Regions from separate parts of the Streptomyces sp. NBC_01498 genome, predicted to be linked through region 1. Evidence: riboswitches for the same ligand, from Rfam matches in the RefSeq annotation. Region 1 holds a riboswitch; the other holds the start of a gene.
The links. Region 1 has a riboswitch for S-adenosylmethionine ahead of thrC (threonine synthase). Riboswitches for the same ligand answer to the same signal wherever they lie in the genome.
Positions count from the first base shown of each region.

Region 2: another riboswitch for S-adenosylmethionine. It lies ahead of OG875_RS23540 (aminotransferase class V-fold PLP-dependent enzyme); the one in region 1 lies ahead of thrC (threonine synthase).

Region 1 is NZ_CP109598.1:4,045,982-4,053,185, forward strand. Features, by position in the region: gene OG875_RS17305 (glucosyl-3-phosphoglycerate synthase) at 1-993, opposite strand, end outside; SAM riboswitch class I at 1,111-1,239, shown strand; gene thrC (threonine synthase) at 1,255-2,613, shown strand; gene OG875_RS17315 (ubiquitin-like small modifier protein 1) at 2,699-2,974, shown strand; gene OG875_RS17320 (cold-shock protein) at 3,334-3,537, shown strand; gene groL (chaperonin GroEL) at 3,995-5,620, shown strand; gene OG875_RS17330 (hypothetical protein) at 5,743-5,985, opposite strand; gene OG875_RS17335 (erythromycin esterase family protein) at 6,051-7,204, opposite strand, start outside.
Region 2 is NZ_CP109598.1:5,516,733-5,523,936, forward strand. Features, by position in the region: gene qcrA (cytochrome bc1 complex Rieske iron-sulfur subunit) at 1-748, shown strand, start outside; gene qcrB (cytochrome bc1 complex cytochrome b subunit) at 745-2,373, shown strand; gene trpD (anthranilate phosphoribosyltransferase) at 2,583-3,650, shown strand; SAM riboswitch class IV at 3,982-4,099, shown strand; gene OG875_RS23540 (aminotransferase class V-fold PLP-dependent enzyme) at 4,352-5,719, shown strand; gene OG875_RS23545 (Lrp/AsnC family transcriptional regulator) at 5,755-6,036, opposite strand; gene OG875_RS23550 (rhomboid family intramembrane serine protease) at 6,033-6,743, opposite strand; gene OG875_RS23555 (hypothetical protein) at 6,928-7,170, shown strand.

The DNA of each region.
Region 1 (7,204 bases):
CTCCGCGATCTCCCGCATCGGCGGACGCTCCTCCGTGTCCACCGCGTACGTACGGGGCTCGAAGCCCGCCTCGCCCCGCACGAACTGCGTCAGCTCCGGCCGCACCAGATGCCCCCGCGACAGCCGCAGCTGCGCCGTCCGGTAGATCGCCGCCGCCATCCGCCCCAGCGCCTGCCCGTCCTGGTGCCGGTGCCGGCGCACCCCCACGTCGACCTGGCCGAGCGCGTCCAGCCCCACCGTGTGCAACGCGTCCACCAGCAGCCCCAGCTCCACCCCGTACCCCACCGGGAACGGCAGCCGCTCCAGCAGCGAGCGCCGTACCGCGTACTCACCGCCCAGCGGCTGTACGAACCCCGCCAGCAGCGGCCAGTGCAGATTCAGCAGCGGGCGCGCCACCAGCTCGGTCACCCGGCCGCCCTGCCCCGGCAGCTCGCCCGCCCGGCGCGTCCGCCCCGGCCCGTCGCCCAGCGGCCCCTCGCCCGGCGGCCGGTCGGCGAGCGGCCCGTCGCCGAGCGGCCGGTCGTACATGGCCTTCACGAACTGCACGTCCGGATCGGTCAGCAGCGGCCCCACGGTCCCCGACACGAACGCCGCCGAGAAGTCCCGCAGATCCGCGTCCACGAAGCACACGATGTCGCCGCTCGTCACCAGCAGCGAGCGCCACAGCACCTCGCCCTTGCCCGGCACGGCCGGCAGCCCCGGCAGGATGTCGTCCCGGTGCACCACCCGCGCCCCGGCCGCCGCCGCGACCGCCCCCGTACGGTCGGTCGACCCCGAGTCGATCACCACCAGCTCGTCCACCAGCGGCACGGGTCCCGCCATCAGCTCGTGCCGGATCACGGACACGATCCGGCCGACCGTCGCCTCCTCGTTCAGTGCCGGGAGCACCACGCTGACCTGCGCACCCTTCTTGGCGGCGACCAGCCGGTCCACCGGCCGGTCCGCCGCCGACCAGGACCGCCGGTCCAGCCAGCGCTCCACCTCTTGCAGCACGTGATCTCCATCTCGCGGATCGGACGAGAGTCTCAACCGTCCAGGGGTTCGGTTACAGTTTTGAACAACGCGGATGACCGTCGCATGCCGGGGGTCGTCACGCTGACAATCGAATACCGCTCATCCAGAGGGGCAGAGGGAAACGGCCCGTTGAAGCCCCGGCAACCCTCCCGCCGACCGCGAGGTCACGGTGGGGAAGGTGCCAATTCCGTCTCGCGGCGAGATGCGTCGCGAGGAAGATGAGGAAAGGGCCTCGCCTTCATGGCTGCGCAGACTGTTCACCACACTTCTCAGAACGCCTCCCCGAGCGCCTCCCGGGCCGCCGACGGCACTGACACCCCCGCCACCGACGCCCCCGCCGCCGCGACCGTCGACCTCGGACCCGCCGCCGCCCTCTCCTGCCGCGAATGCGGGGAACGCTTCGCACTCGGCCCGATCTTCGCCTGCGAGAGCTGTTTCGGCCCGCTCGAAGTGGCCTACGACCTGCCGACGGGCGACCCCGAGGACCTGAAGAGGCGCATCGCCGCCGGTCCCGACAACATCTGGCGCTACGCCCCGCTGCTGCCCGTCCCCGCCGACGTGGCGTCCAAGCCCAACATCAACCCCGGCTTCACCAAGCTCGTCCGGGCCGACAACCTCGCCCGCGAACTCGGCGTGACCGGCGGGCTGTACGTGAAGGACGACTCCGGCAACCCGACGCACTCCTTCAAGGACCGTGTCGTCGCCATCGCCGTCGAGGCCGCCCGCGCCTTCGGCTTCACCACGCTCTCCTGCTCCTCCACCGGCAACCTCGCGGGCGCCGTCGGCGCCGCCGCCGCCCGCGCCGGTTTCCGCTCCTGCGTGTTCATCCCGCACGACCTGGAGCAGGGCAAGGTCGTGATGGCCGCGATCTACGGCGGCGAACTCGTCGGCATCAAGGGCAACTACGACGACGTGAACCGTTTCTGCTCCGAGCTGATCGGGGACCCGCTGGGCGAGGGCTGGGGCTTCGTCAACGTCAACCTGCGCCCGTACTACGGCGAGGGCTCCAAGACCCTCGCGTACGAGATCTGCGAACAGCTCGGTTGGAAGCTGCCCGACCAGCTCGTCATCCCCGTCGCGTCCGGCTCCCAGCTGACGAAGATCGACAAGGGGCTGAAGGAGCTGATCGCGCTCGGCCTGGTCGAGGAGAAGCCGTACAAGATCTTCGGCGCGCAGGCCGAGGGCTGCTCGCCGGTCTCGGTCGCCTTCAAGGCCGGTCACGACGTCGTACGGCCGCAGAAGCCGGACACGATCGCCAAGTCGCTGGCGATCGGCAACCCGGCCGACGGCCCGTACGTCCTGGACATCACCCGCCGCACGGGCGGCGCCGTCGAGGACGTGGACGACGAGCAGATCGTGGACGCGATCAAGCTGCTCGCGCGCACCGAGGGGATCTTCGCCGAGACGGCGGGCGGGGTGACCGTGGGGGTGACGCGCAAGCTCATCGAGAGCGGGCTGCTCGACCCGGCGCTCACGACGGTCGTGCTGAACACGGGTGACGGGCTGAAGACGCTGGACGCCGTGGCGCCCACGACCGGGCCGACCGCGACGATTCCGCCGAGCCTCGACGCGTTCCGTGACGCGGGTCTGGCGCGTTGAGCCTCACGACGCCCGGTGTCCGGTCCCCGGACGCCGCCCGCAGTCCGCTCCGCCAGCTCCGTCACTTCCCGGAAGGCAGTAACCGATGAGTGTGAACGTCCGTATTCCGACCATCCTCCGTACGTACACCGGCGGCAAGGCCGAGGTTCCGGCCGAGGGCGCGACCCTGTCCCAGGTGATCGAGTCCCTGGAGGCGAACCACCCGGGCATCGCCGCCCGCGTCCTGGACGACGGAGGCAAGCTCCGGCGCTTCGTCAACGTGTACGTCAACGACGACGACGTCCGGTTCGAGCAGGGCCTGGAGACCGCCACGCCGGACGGCGCCGGCATCTCGATCATCCCGGCGGTCGCCGGCGGCTGAACGGCACGCACGGTGAACGGTGTTGCCCCCTCCGCGAGAGAAGCGGAGGGGGCAATTCCATGAGGTTGAACGCGGTACAGTTGGGGTAGGCCCGCCGCCGCCCATGCCCCGAGCATATGAGTTCGGGACAAGATGCGGTCGAAGTACGGACGTCATTTGCGCAGTTTCTTGCGTTATGCCCGGCCCGACTTGCCCCTGATGGCCCGGCAATTCACCCCTTCGCGTATTCCGCCATGCCCAGAATTCTCGTCCGATTGCCCTGTTGCAGAGGGCAGTTGGGCAGATACATTCAGCCGCGGTCGACGCGTTCCGGCGCGAAGTGCGGTCCCGCGCAGGGGCCAGTAATAGGGGAGTTGGGCATGGCTCAGGGCACCGTCAAGTGGTTCAACGCGGAGAAGGGCTACGGCTTCATCGCGGTCGACGGTGGTGCGGATGTATTCGTCCACTACAGCGCGATCCAGATGGACGGCTACCGCACCCTTGAAGAAGGTCAGCGAGTGGAGTTCGAGATCTCGCAGGGCCAGAAGGGTCCGCAGGCGGACATGGTCAAGCTCGCCGTCTGATCTCGGCGCGATCGGCCACCGACGCACGCACACACCGACGAGGGGCCCGTATCCCACCAGGGATACGGGCCCCTCGCGCGTGCGTCGCCGGCCGCTGCCTCCGCCGCGCGGGTGTCCACCCCGCCACGGCTCCTCGCGTGCGTGCCGCCGGCCCGGACGGCGCTGCCGGGTCCGGGTCCGTCCCGACGGCAGGGCACTCCCGTGCGCGCCGCGGCCCCCGTCGGGCCCGGGGCGCACGGGAGTCCGACCAGCGGTCCCTCGGGAGTCGCTTGCACTCTCGGGGGTCGAGTGCTAATCATTGGCGTTAGCACTCTGCAGGTGAGAGTGACAACTTATGGACCGGGTCGACGAGGCCCGAAGCCCTGTGGGGAAGGAACCGCAGGGCTCTCGGGCCGTCCGTCGCGGGCGTTGGCACGGTCCGGAGAAATCCACCCCCTGTCCGGGAGGACCACTTCACATGGCCAAGATCATCGCGTTCGACGAGGAGGCACGGCGCGGTCTCGAGCGCGGGATGAACCAGCTCGCCGACGCCGTCAAGGTCACCCTTGGCCCCAAGGGCCGTAACGTCGTCCTCGAGAAGAAGTGGGGCGCCCCCACGATCACCAACGATGGTGTCTCCATCGCCAAGGAGATCGAGCTCGAGGACCCGTACGAGAAGATCGGCGCCGAGCTGGTCAAGGAAGTCGCCAAGAAGACGGACGACGTCGCCGGCGACGGTACGACCACCGCGACCGTGCTGGCCCAGGCGCTGGTCCGCGAGGGCCTGCGCAACGTGGCCGCCGGCGCCAACCCGATGGCCCTCAAGCGCGGCATCGAGAAGGCCATCGAGGCCGTCTCCGGTGCGCTCCTGGAGCAGGCCAAGGACGTGGAGACCAAGGAGCAGATCGCTTCGACGGCCTCCATCTCCGCCGCCGACACCCAGATCGGCGAGCTCATCGCCGAGGCGATGGACAAGGTCGGCAAGGAAGGCGTCATCACCGTCGAGGAGTCGCAGACCTTCGGTCTCGAGCTTGAGCTCACCGAGGGCATGCGCTTCGACAAGGGCTACATCTCGGCGTACTTCGCCACCGACATGGAGCGTATGGAGGCGTCGCTCGACGACCCGTACATCCTGATCGTCAACTCCAAGATCGGCAGCGTCAAGGACGTTCTGCCGCTCCTGGAGAAGGTCATCCAGTCGGGCAAGCCGCTGCTGATCATCGCCGAGGACGTCGAGGGCGAGGCGCTCTCCACCCTCGTCGTCAACAAGATCAAGGGCACCTTCAAGTCCGTCGCCGTCAAGGCCCCGGGCTTCGGTGACCGCCGCAAGGCGATGCTGAACGACATCGCCATCCTCACCGGCGGCACGGTCATCTCCGAGGAGGTCGGCCTCAAGCTGGAGAACGCCGGTCTCGACCTGCTGGGCCGTGCCCGCAAGGTCGTCATCACCAAGGACGAGACCACCATCGTCGACGGTGCCGGTGACAGCGAGCAGGTCGCCGGTCGCGTGAACCAGATCCGTGCCGAGATCGAGAACTCGGACTCGGACTACGATCGCGAGAAGCTCCAGGAGCGCCTGGCGAAGCTGGCCGGCGGCGTGGCCGTCATCAAGGCCGGTGCCGCCACCGAGGTCGAGCTCAAGGAGCGCAAGCACCGCATCGAGGACGCGGTGCGCAACGCCAAGGCCGCCGTCGAGGAGGGCATCGTCGCCGGTGGTGGCGTGGCTCTGCTCCAGGCCGGCTCGGTGTTCGAGAAGCTTGAGCTCGAAGGCGACGAGGCGACGGGTGCGAACATCGTCAAGCTCGCGCTGGAGGCTCCGCTCAAGCAGATCGCCGTCAACGGTGGTCTCGAGGGTGGCGTCATCGTCGAGAAGGTCCGCAACCTGCCGATCGGTCACGGCCTGAACGCCGCGACCGGCGAGTACGTGGACATGATCGCCGAGGGCATCATCGACCCGGCGAAGGTCACGCGCTCCGCGCTTCAGAACGCGGCGTCCATCGCGGCGCTGTTCCTGACCACCGAGGCCGTCATCGCCGACAAGCCGGAGAAGGCCGCCGCGGGCGGCGCGCCGGGCGGCATGCCGGGCGGTGACATGGACTTCTGATCCTGACGGATCGGTGGTTCATGGCGTAGCGCATACGCACACGCACACGCACGAACCGAGGGCGGCACTCCCGAAAGGGGGCGCCGCCCTCGGGGCGTTTCCGGTGCGAGTCCGGTGCGGGCTCAGGTGGCGTAGTTCTTGAGCTCGTCGGTGTCCAGGGTGATGCCGACGGGGTCGGGGAGCTTGACGGCGGCGCCGTAGGGGTGGGCGATGCTGGCCTTGTACCCGCTCGCCTGCGGGTTGGTGAAGACGACCAGTTCGTTGGCGTCGCAGTCGATCAGGAGATAGACGGGGACGTCATGTTCGTTATCCGGATGCGCTAGACCGTCGACACGGTGTGTCGCAACTCGGTGACGAAAAGTCATCTCCCCTGGTGTGGAGCCCACTTGACCGCGTGAGTAGCCCGTCCGGCGGCAGAGGTGACCGACCCTTACGACTCCGGGGCCCGGTACGGCGGGATCGGGTGGGAGTCCGTCGAGCGGGTGACGTACGCGAGGCCGTCGTACGCGTGGGACGGGCGGACCGGGGTGGTCTCGCGGCGGTAGAACCAGCGCGTCACCAGGGCACCGAACTCACGGGTCTCGTGCGTCGCGGCGGCCCACTCCCGAACCGCGCGGGGCGCGTCCTCCGCCGTCGCCGGGCGGAGGTCCAGCAGGTGGTCGTGGGGGGTGGCGGTGGCGAGCCGGGCCTCCAGGGAGGTCGCCGGGGGCGCGCCCAGGGGGTTGCCCTCGGCGGTCCGGCCGGTGAGGCCGCCGACGCCGCTCCACGGGCCGGGCCAGAGGCGGTGGGCGCGGAAGGTGCCCTCGCCGAAGAGCAGCCCGAGGGCGTAGTACGCGTCGCCGTGCCCCTCGCGCAGATGCTCGCCCAGCGGCGGCGCGCCGGCCTCGGTGGACGAACGGCCTTTCGCGACATGGCTGTTGTGGCCCCAGAGCACCACCTTGGCCGCGGGGTCCGTCAGGATCTCCCCGACGGCCTCGGCCATGTACCGGTCACGGGCGGCGGCGACCGTGCGCTCCGGGTCGGCGTGCTGTCCGCCGCGCGTCACCAGGTCCGCGGCCCGCACCAGGATCCGTGCGTGCCGCACCGCGACGGCACCGGCCGGGGTGGACTCGTACTCGCGTACGGCCTCCAGCAGGTTCACCGCCTCACGCATCAGCCGCTGCTCGGGATCGGGGCGCGAGCCCGGATAGGCGGTGGCGAGCACCCCGAGCCTGGCGTGCAGGTCGGGCAGCCGTTCGGGCGCCACGCTGGTCAGGAACGCTTCGAGTACGGCCAGCGAGTCCCCGGAGCGCTGCGGGTCGATGCCCGCGAACCGGACCTGTTCGCTCTCCGGCCGCCCCGCGTTGTACACGCGCATCCACTCGAACATGCTCAGGACCTCTTCGGTGCGCCAGGTCCAGAACCCGAGCCCGGTCAGGACCTGCGCGGCGTCGCCGACCCCGCCCCGCACGTACGCGTCGACGGCAGGCCCGGCGGACGCGCTCGCCTCCATGGCCAGCGTCGTGAAGCCCAGCTCCGTCACCAGGTACTCCAGCAGCCGGTGCTTCAGCCGGAAGAACTCGCTCGTGCCGTGGGTCGACTCGC
Region 2 (7,204 bases), 1.5 Mb from region 1:
CGGGGTCGCCCTCTTCGCGCTCGGCGCGGGCGCGGTCCACTGGGCCCGCACCCTGATGAGCGACGAGGAGATCGTCCAGGAACGCCACCCGATCGCGGCCACCCCCGAGGTGGCGGCGCAGGCGAAGCGCGACTTCCTGGTCGGCGCGGCCGAGTCCGGCTTCGGCCGCCGCAAGCTGATCCGCAACACGATGTTCGGCGCGCTGGCCCTGGTGCCGCTCTCCGGTGTGGTCCTGCTGCGCGACCTCGGGCCGCTGCCCGAGGACAAGCTCCGCAAGACGCTCTGGAAGAAGGGCCTGCTGCTCATCAACCAGAACACCAACGAGCCGCTGCGTCCCGAGGACGTCACGGTGGGGTCGCTGACGTTCGCCCAGCCCGAGGGGCTGGACGAGCACAACGAGAACTTCAACAACGAGATCGCCAAAGCGGCCCTGATGATCGTCCGGATTCAGCCGGCGGACATCAAGGACAAGCGCGAACTCGAGTGGTCGCACGAGGGCATCGTGGCGTACTCGAAGATCTGCACCCATGTCGGCTGTCCCATCAGCCTGTACGAGCAGCAGACGCACCATGTGCTCTGCCCCTGCCACCAGTCCACCTTCGACCTCTCCGACGGCGCCCGCGTCATCTTCGGCCCGGCCGGCCACGCCCTTCCGCAGCTGCGGATCGGTGTGAACGGTGAGGGCTACCTTGAGGCTCTCGGCGATTTCGACGAGCCCGTCGGTCCTTCCTTCTGGGAGCGCGGATGAGTACTGCGTCTGACGAAAAGAAGCGCCAGGCGCCCGCGGGGGAGCGGGTCGCCGACTGGGCGGACGGCCGCCTCGGGATCTACGGCGCCGCCAAGGGCATGCTCCGGAAGGTCTTCCCGGACCACTGGTCCTTCATGCTCGGCGAGATCGCCCTGTGGAGCTTCGTCGTCATCATCCTCACGGGTGTGTATCTGACGCTGTTCTTCCACCCGAGCATGAACGAGGTCGTGTACGAGGGCAGTTACGTACCGATGCAGGGTGTCCGGATGACCGAGGCGTACGCCTCGACCCTGGACATCAGCTTCGACGTCCGCGGCGGTCTGCTGATCCGGCAGATCCACCACTGGGGCGCGCTGGTCTTCGTGGCCGCGATGTTCGTGCACATGATGCGCGTCTTCTTCACGGGCGCCTTCCGCAAGCCGCGCGAGATCAACTGGATCTTCGGCTTCCTGCTGTTCGTGCTGGCGCTGTTCACCGGTCTCACCGGTTACTCGCTCCCGGACGACCTGCTGTCGGGCACCGGTGTCCGGTTCGCCCAGGGCGCCATCCTGTCCACGCCGATCGTCGGCACGTACATCTCGATGTTCCTGTTCGGCGGGGAGTTCCCGGGCCACGACATCGTGGCGCGGTTCTACTCGATCCACATCCTGCTGCTGCCGGGCATCATGCTCGGGCTCGTGGTGGCCCACCTGATCCTGGTCTTCTACCACAAGCACACGCAGTTCGCCGGTCCGGGCAAGACGAACAACAACGTCGTCGGCACCCCGTTCCTGCCGATCTACATGGCCAAGGCGGGCGGCTTCTTCTTCCTCGTCTTCGGCATCATCGCGATCATCTCGGCCATCGCCACGATCAACCCGGTGTGGGCCATCGGCCCCTACCGGCCGGACCAGGTTTCCACCGGCGCCCAGCCGGACTGGTACCTGGGCTTCTCCGAGGGTCTGATCCGCATCATGCCGGGCTGGGAACTCAACTTCTGGGGCCACACCCTCATCCTGGGCGTGTTCATCCCGCTGATCGTCTTCCCGCTGGTCCTGGTGATTCTCGCGGTCTACCCGTTCGTCGAGTCCTGGATCACCGGCGACAAGCGCGAGCACCACATCCTGGACCGGCCGCGCAACGTGCCGACCCGGACCGCGTTCGGTGTGGCGTGGCTGACCCTGTACGTGCTCCTGCTCATCGGCGGCGGCAACGACATCTGGGCCACCCACTTCCACCTGTCGATCAACGTGATCACCTGGGCCATCCGGATCGGCATCTTCGTCGGACCCGTCGCCGCGTTCGTCGTCACCAAGCGGATCTGTCTGGGACTCCAGCGCCGCGACGCCGAGAAGGTGCTGCACGGACGCGAGTCCGGCATCATCAAGCGGCTGCCGCACGGTGAGTTCGTGGAGGTCCACGAGCCGCTCGGCCCGGCCGCGCTGCACACGCTCACCGCGCACGAGCAGTACCGGCCGGCCGAACTCGGCCCGACGGTCGACGAGAACGGTGTCGAGCGCAAGACCTCTCCGGTGGAGAAGCTGCGGGTCAAGCTCAGCAAGGGCTACTACGGTGAGGGAAGCCAGATCCCCAAGCCGACGGCCGAGGAGTACCGCGAGGTCACGAGCGGCCACGGCCACCACTGACCGACCGGCGTACGCCACGGGCCCCGGTCCGGCTCCCCTCGGGGAACCGGACCGGGGCCCGTGTACGTGTTCCCCCCGTACGGCCCCGGCGGGCGGCCCGTCCGCACTGCGGGCAGCGGGTCTTGAATCGCGGTCGGCGCCGATAGGCTGGCGCCCGGCAGCACGGTCCGCACGTCCGTGCACCCGTCCAGCGACCCACAGGAGCGAGCATGAGCAGCGCTGTTACCCCGGCCGGAGGCGACACCCTGGCGGCGCGTTCCTGGCCGGGTGTACTGAACTCGCTGCTGCGCGGCCGGGATCTGGACGCCGGTGACACCGCCTGGGCCATGGACCGCATCATGAGCGGCGAGGCCACCGACGCGCAGATCGCGGGCTTCGCGGTCGCGCTGCGCGCCAAGGGCGAGACGGTGGACGAGGTCACGGGCCTCGTCGACGCCATGTACGAGCACGCCAAGACCATCGAGGTGCCCGGGGCCACGGTCGACGTCGTCGGCACCGGCGGGGACCTCGCCAAGACCGTCAACATCTCCACCATGGCCGCGATCGTGGTGGCCGGGGCGGGCGGCAAGGTCGTCAAGCACGGCAGCCGGTCGGCCTCGTCCGCGAGCGGCGCCTCCGACGTGCTGGAGAAGCTCGGCGTCAATCTGGAACTGACCCCGCGCCGGGTCGAGGAGGTCGCCGAGGAGGCGGGCATCACCTTCTGCTTCGCGGTGAAGTTCCACCCGGCGCTGCGGTACGCGGCCAAGGCCCGCAAGGAACTGGGCGCGCAGACCACGTTCAACATCCTGGGGCCGCTCACCAACCCGGCGCGGGTCAGGTCCCAGGCGGTCGGTGTGGCGGACCTCCGGATGGCGCCCATCGTGGCCGGCGTGCTCGCCGAGCGGGGCAACTCGTCCCTCGTCTTCCGGGGCGACGACGGTCTGGACGAGCTGACCACGACCGCCACGTCACACGTCTGGGTGGTTCGCGACGGCCGGGTCACCGAGCACACCTTCGACCCCCGCGACATCGGCCTGGACCTCGTCCCGGTCGAGGCCCTGCGCGGCGCGGACGCCTCGTACAACGCGGACGTCGCCCGCCGCCTCCTGGCCGGCGAGACGGGCCCGGTCCGGGACGCGGTCCTGCTGAACGCGGCGGCGGCCCTGGTGGCCCTGGAGCCGGGCGACGCCCCACTGGACGACCAACTCGCGGCGGGCCTCGCCCGCGCGGCGACGGCGGTCGACTCGGGCGCGGCGAAGCAGTCACTGGAACGCTGGGTGACGGCGAGCAACGCGTAGCCCCGGCCGGGGCTTTCCGGGTGTACGGCTCCGGGGGCCGACCCGGTCGCCACCGGGGGAAGCGCCGTCGTGCGGCTCGGGAGCCGTTCGCGGTGTGTCAGGCGGGGCGTGCGATCAGCAGTCGCGGCCCCACCCGGCTCCCGGCACCAGGCTCGGCAGTTCCAGCCCCGCCGCCGTTCGAGGAGCGGGCACCTTCAGCCCCTCCGGCGCTTGAGGAGAGGCACTTCCCGGCCCCGCCCCTGCCGCCCCGCCCCGTCGGACCCCCGCCCCCACGTCCCGCATCGCGGACCCCGTCTGGGCCGTCGCCCTGTGGTGGGGTAACCTCGCCCCAGGTCATGAGTGACAGCGACTACGGCCCCGGCCCGCTGTCCGGCAACCCTCCGTCCGTGGCGGGGTGCCCCGGGTGAAGACCAGGCCGTGGGCAGCGAGGCCCGCGGCAAGCGCGGACCCCTGGACATCGTTCGGATGTCGTCATCCCTGGGGTCCTGGTCCTCAAGGGAGCAGTCTCGTGAGCAAGCGAATGCGATAGGGCCTCCGGCCCGTCTCCGGCCTGTGTTGATCCGGCCGGACAGGGCCCGCCCTCCTCAGTGAGCGCCACCCCCGTGGACCTCCGCGCCGTCCCGGCATCCGCCGGCGGGACGACGTGTCCGTCCGCCGGGTCCTGATGCCGTTTCCGCCTCGTCCTGCCGGGAGATACCGCCATGTCCGCACCCCTCGACGCCCTCACCCGAACCCGTACCGAGCAGCCGCTGCCCGTCCTCGGACGTGATGTCACGGTCCCCCTCGTCACCGGCGGCGAGGTCACCTACGCCGCCCTCGACTACGCCGCGAGTGCCCCCGCCCTCCAGCGTGTCTGGGACGACGTGGCCGCCTACGCCCCGTACTACGGCAGCGTCCACCGGGGTGCCGGGTATCTCTCGCAGCTGTCCACCGACCTGTTCGAGAACAGCCGCCGTACCGTCGCGGAGTTCCTCGGCTGCCGCGAGGACGACCAGGTCGTCTTCACCCGGTCGACCACCGACTCGCTCAACCTGCTGGCCGCCGTACTGCCCGCCGGCTGCGAGGTGTTCGTCTTCGAGACCGAGCACCACGCGTCGCTGCTGCCCTGGCGCGACGCCCGGGTCTGCTATCTGGACGCGCCCCGTACCCCCGCCGAGGCCGTCGCCACCCTGGAGCGCGCGCTGGCCGGGCGTGACCCCCGGGAGCCCGCGCTGGTCTGTGTCACCGGCGCCTCCAACGTCACCGGCGAGCTGTGGCCGGTGCGCGAACTGGCCGCCGTCGCGCACGCCCACGGCGCGCGGGTCGTCCTCGACGCCGCGCAGCTCGCCCCCCACCACCCGGTGGACGTCGTGGACCTGGATGTGGACTGGGTGGCCTTCTCCGGGCACAAGCTGTACGCGCCGTTCGGTTCCGGTGTGCTCGCGGGCCGCGCCGACTGGCTGCGGGAGGCGGAGCCGTATCTCGCGGGCGGTGGCGCCAGCCGTACCGTCGGGCGCCGCGCCGACGGCGGGGTGGATGTCGAGTGGCACACCACCGCGGCCCGGCACGAGGCCGGTTCGCCGAACGTCATCGGCGTGTACGCGATCGCCTCGGCCTGCAAGGCGCTCACCGACGCGGGCTTCGACCGGCTGGTGGAGCGGGAACGGCAACTGATCGAGCGGGTGCGCGAGGGCCTCGCGGACGTCCCGGAGGTCCGGGTGCTCTCGCTCTTCGGCGACGACGCGCCCCGGGTGGGCGTTCTCTCGTTCGTGGTGGAGGGCTGGAACAGCTCCCACTTCGCCGCCGCGCTCTCGGCCGAGTACGGCATCGGCGTACGGGACGGACTCTTCTGCGCCCACCCGCTGGTGCGGACCCTGCTGGGCGGCGACGCCGGGGACCCCGGGGAGTGCGGCGCGCCGGACGCGGCCCCCGGCGAGAAGTCGCTGAACGCGATCCGGGTCAGCTTCGGGGCGGGCACGCCGGACGAGCACGTGGAGCGGTTCGTCGGCGCCGTACGGGAACTCGTACGGGACGGCGCGCGCTGGAACTACCGCACCGAGGACGGCCGTTGCGTCCCGGACCGCGGCTGACCGGACCGGTCGCGCGGGACACCGCCGGACAGGGCCTAGGCGTCGAGGCCGATCGCGAACGCCGCTTCCAGGTCGTGCTGGGAGTACGTACGGAACGCCACATGCGTGTCCGTCGCCTCGACGCCCGGGATCTTGCTGATGCTGCCGGGGATGACGTCCGCCAGATCGTCGTGCCGGGCGACCCGGACCATGGCGATCAGGTCGTAGGTGCCGGTGACGGAGAAGACCTCGCTGACGCTCTCCAGCGCCGCGATCGACTCCGCGATCTCGGGGATCCGGTCGACGCTGGTCTTGATGAGCACGATCGCGGTGATCACGGTTGACGTTCTCCCTCGGTGGCCGCGGCAGGGGGCTTCACTCTAGCCGTACGCCGGAAGAGCCCCCAGGCACCGGCGAAGCCGAGGGCGAAGCCCACCAGGTGCGCCAGATACGCGACGCCGGGACCCGGTTCGGCGTCGCGGGCAGCGAGCCACTGGAGGACGAACCAGAAGATCAGGACGATCCAGGCCGGGAAGCGCAGCGGCAGGAAGAAGAGGAAGGGAAAGAGGCTGGTGACGCGCGCGTGGGGAAGAAGACAGAGAAAGGCCCCGAGCACCCCGGAGATCGCGCCCGACGCCCCCACCAGGGTCTGGTCGGAGTCCGCGTTCGCCGCCGCGAAGGCCAGCAGGGCGAGGTAGCCGCAGACGAGATAGAAGAGGGTGAACCTCACCCGTCCCATCCGCTCCTCGGCCATCGCGCCGAAGACGTAGAGGAAGAGCAGGTTGCCGAGCAGATGGAGCCAGCTTCCGTGGACGAACAGCGCGGTGAGAGGGGTGAGGAGCGCGTGCGGCTCGCCGCTCGTGAGCTGGACGGGGATCACCCCCCAGCGTTCGACGTACGCGCTCTGCGCGGCGAGCAGCGTGTCGCCGGTCCCGTACGAGGGGTTGAACCCGGACAGCGGGCCGGTCAGGAAGGCCAGAGCGCACAGACCGATCAGACCGTAGGTCACCACCGGCGCTCCGGCCGCCGCGCGCCAATTGATCATCCCCGGATCATCCCGCACCCGGGCGGGGTGGACCGGTCCGCCTCGCCGCGACACGGGATACGCGGGAGGCCGTAGGGTTACGGGCGCGTGCTCACCCGGTGCCGGTAACGCACGGGGCGGGCGGCGCGGCGGGTTCGGCACGACATCAGGCGCTCAGGACATCTCCAGACGTGAGGACGGCACGATGACGACGGTTCCCTTGCCGACCGACGCGACCCGGTGGCGCTGCACCCTGTGCGGCAATCTCACCCGGTTCGACGTGACGCGCTCGTCCAAGGTGGTGGAGTACGTCCATCTGGACCTGGCCGGAGAGTCGAAGGTCGAGGAGCGCGACGTGGTCAGTGAGACCATCGAGTCCGTCCGCTGCCGCTGGTGCGACGCGGTGGATCAGATCGAACTGGTTGACAGGCCGGGCGCCGGTTCCTGAGGGAGCCGCCCGAAAGGGTAGTGGGGTGACGGAT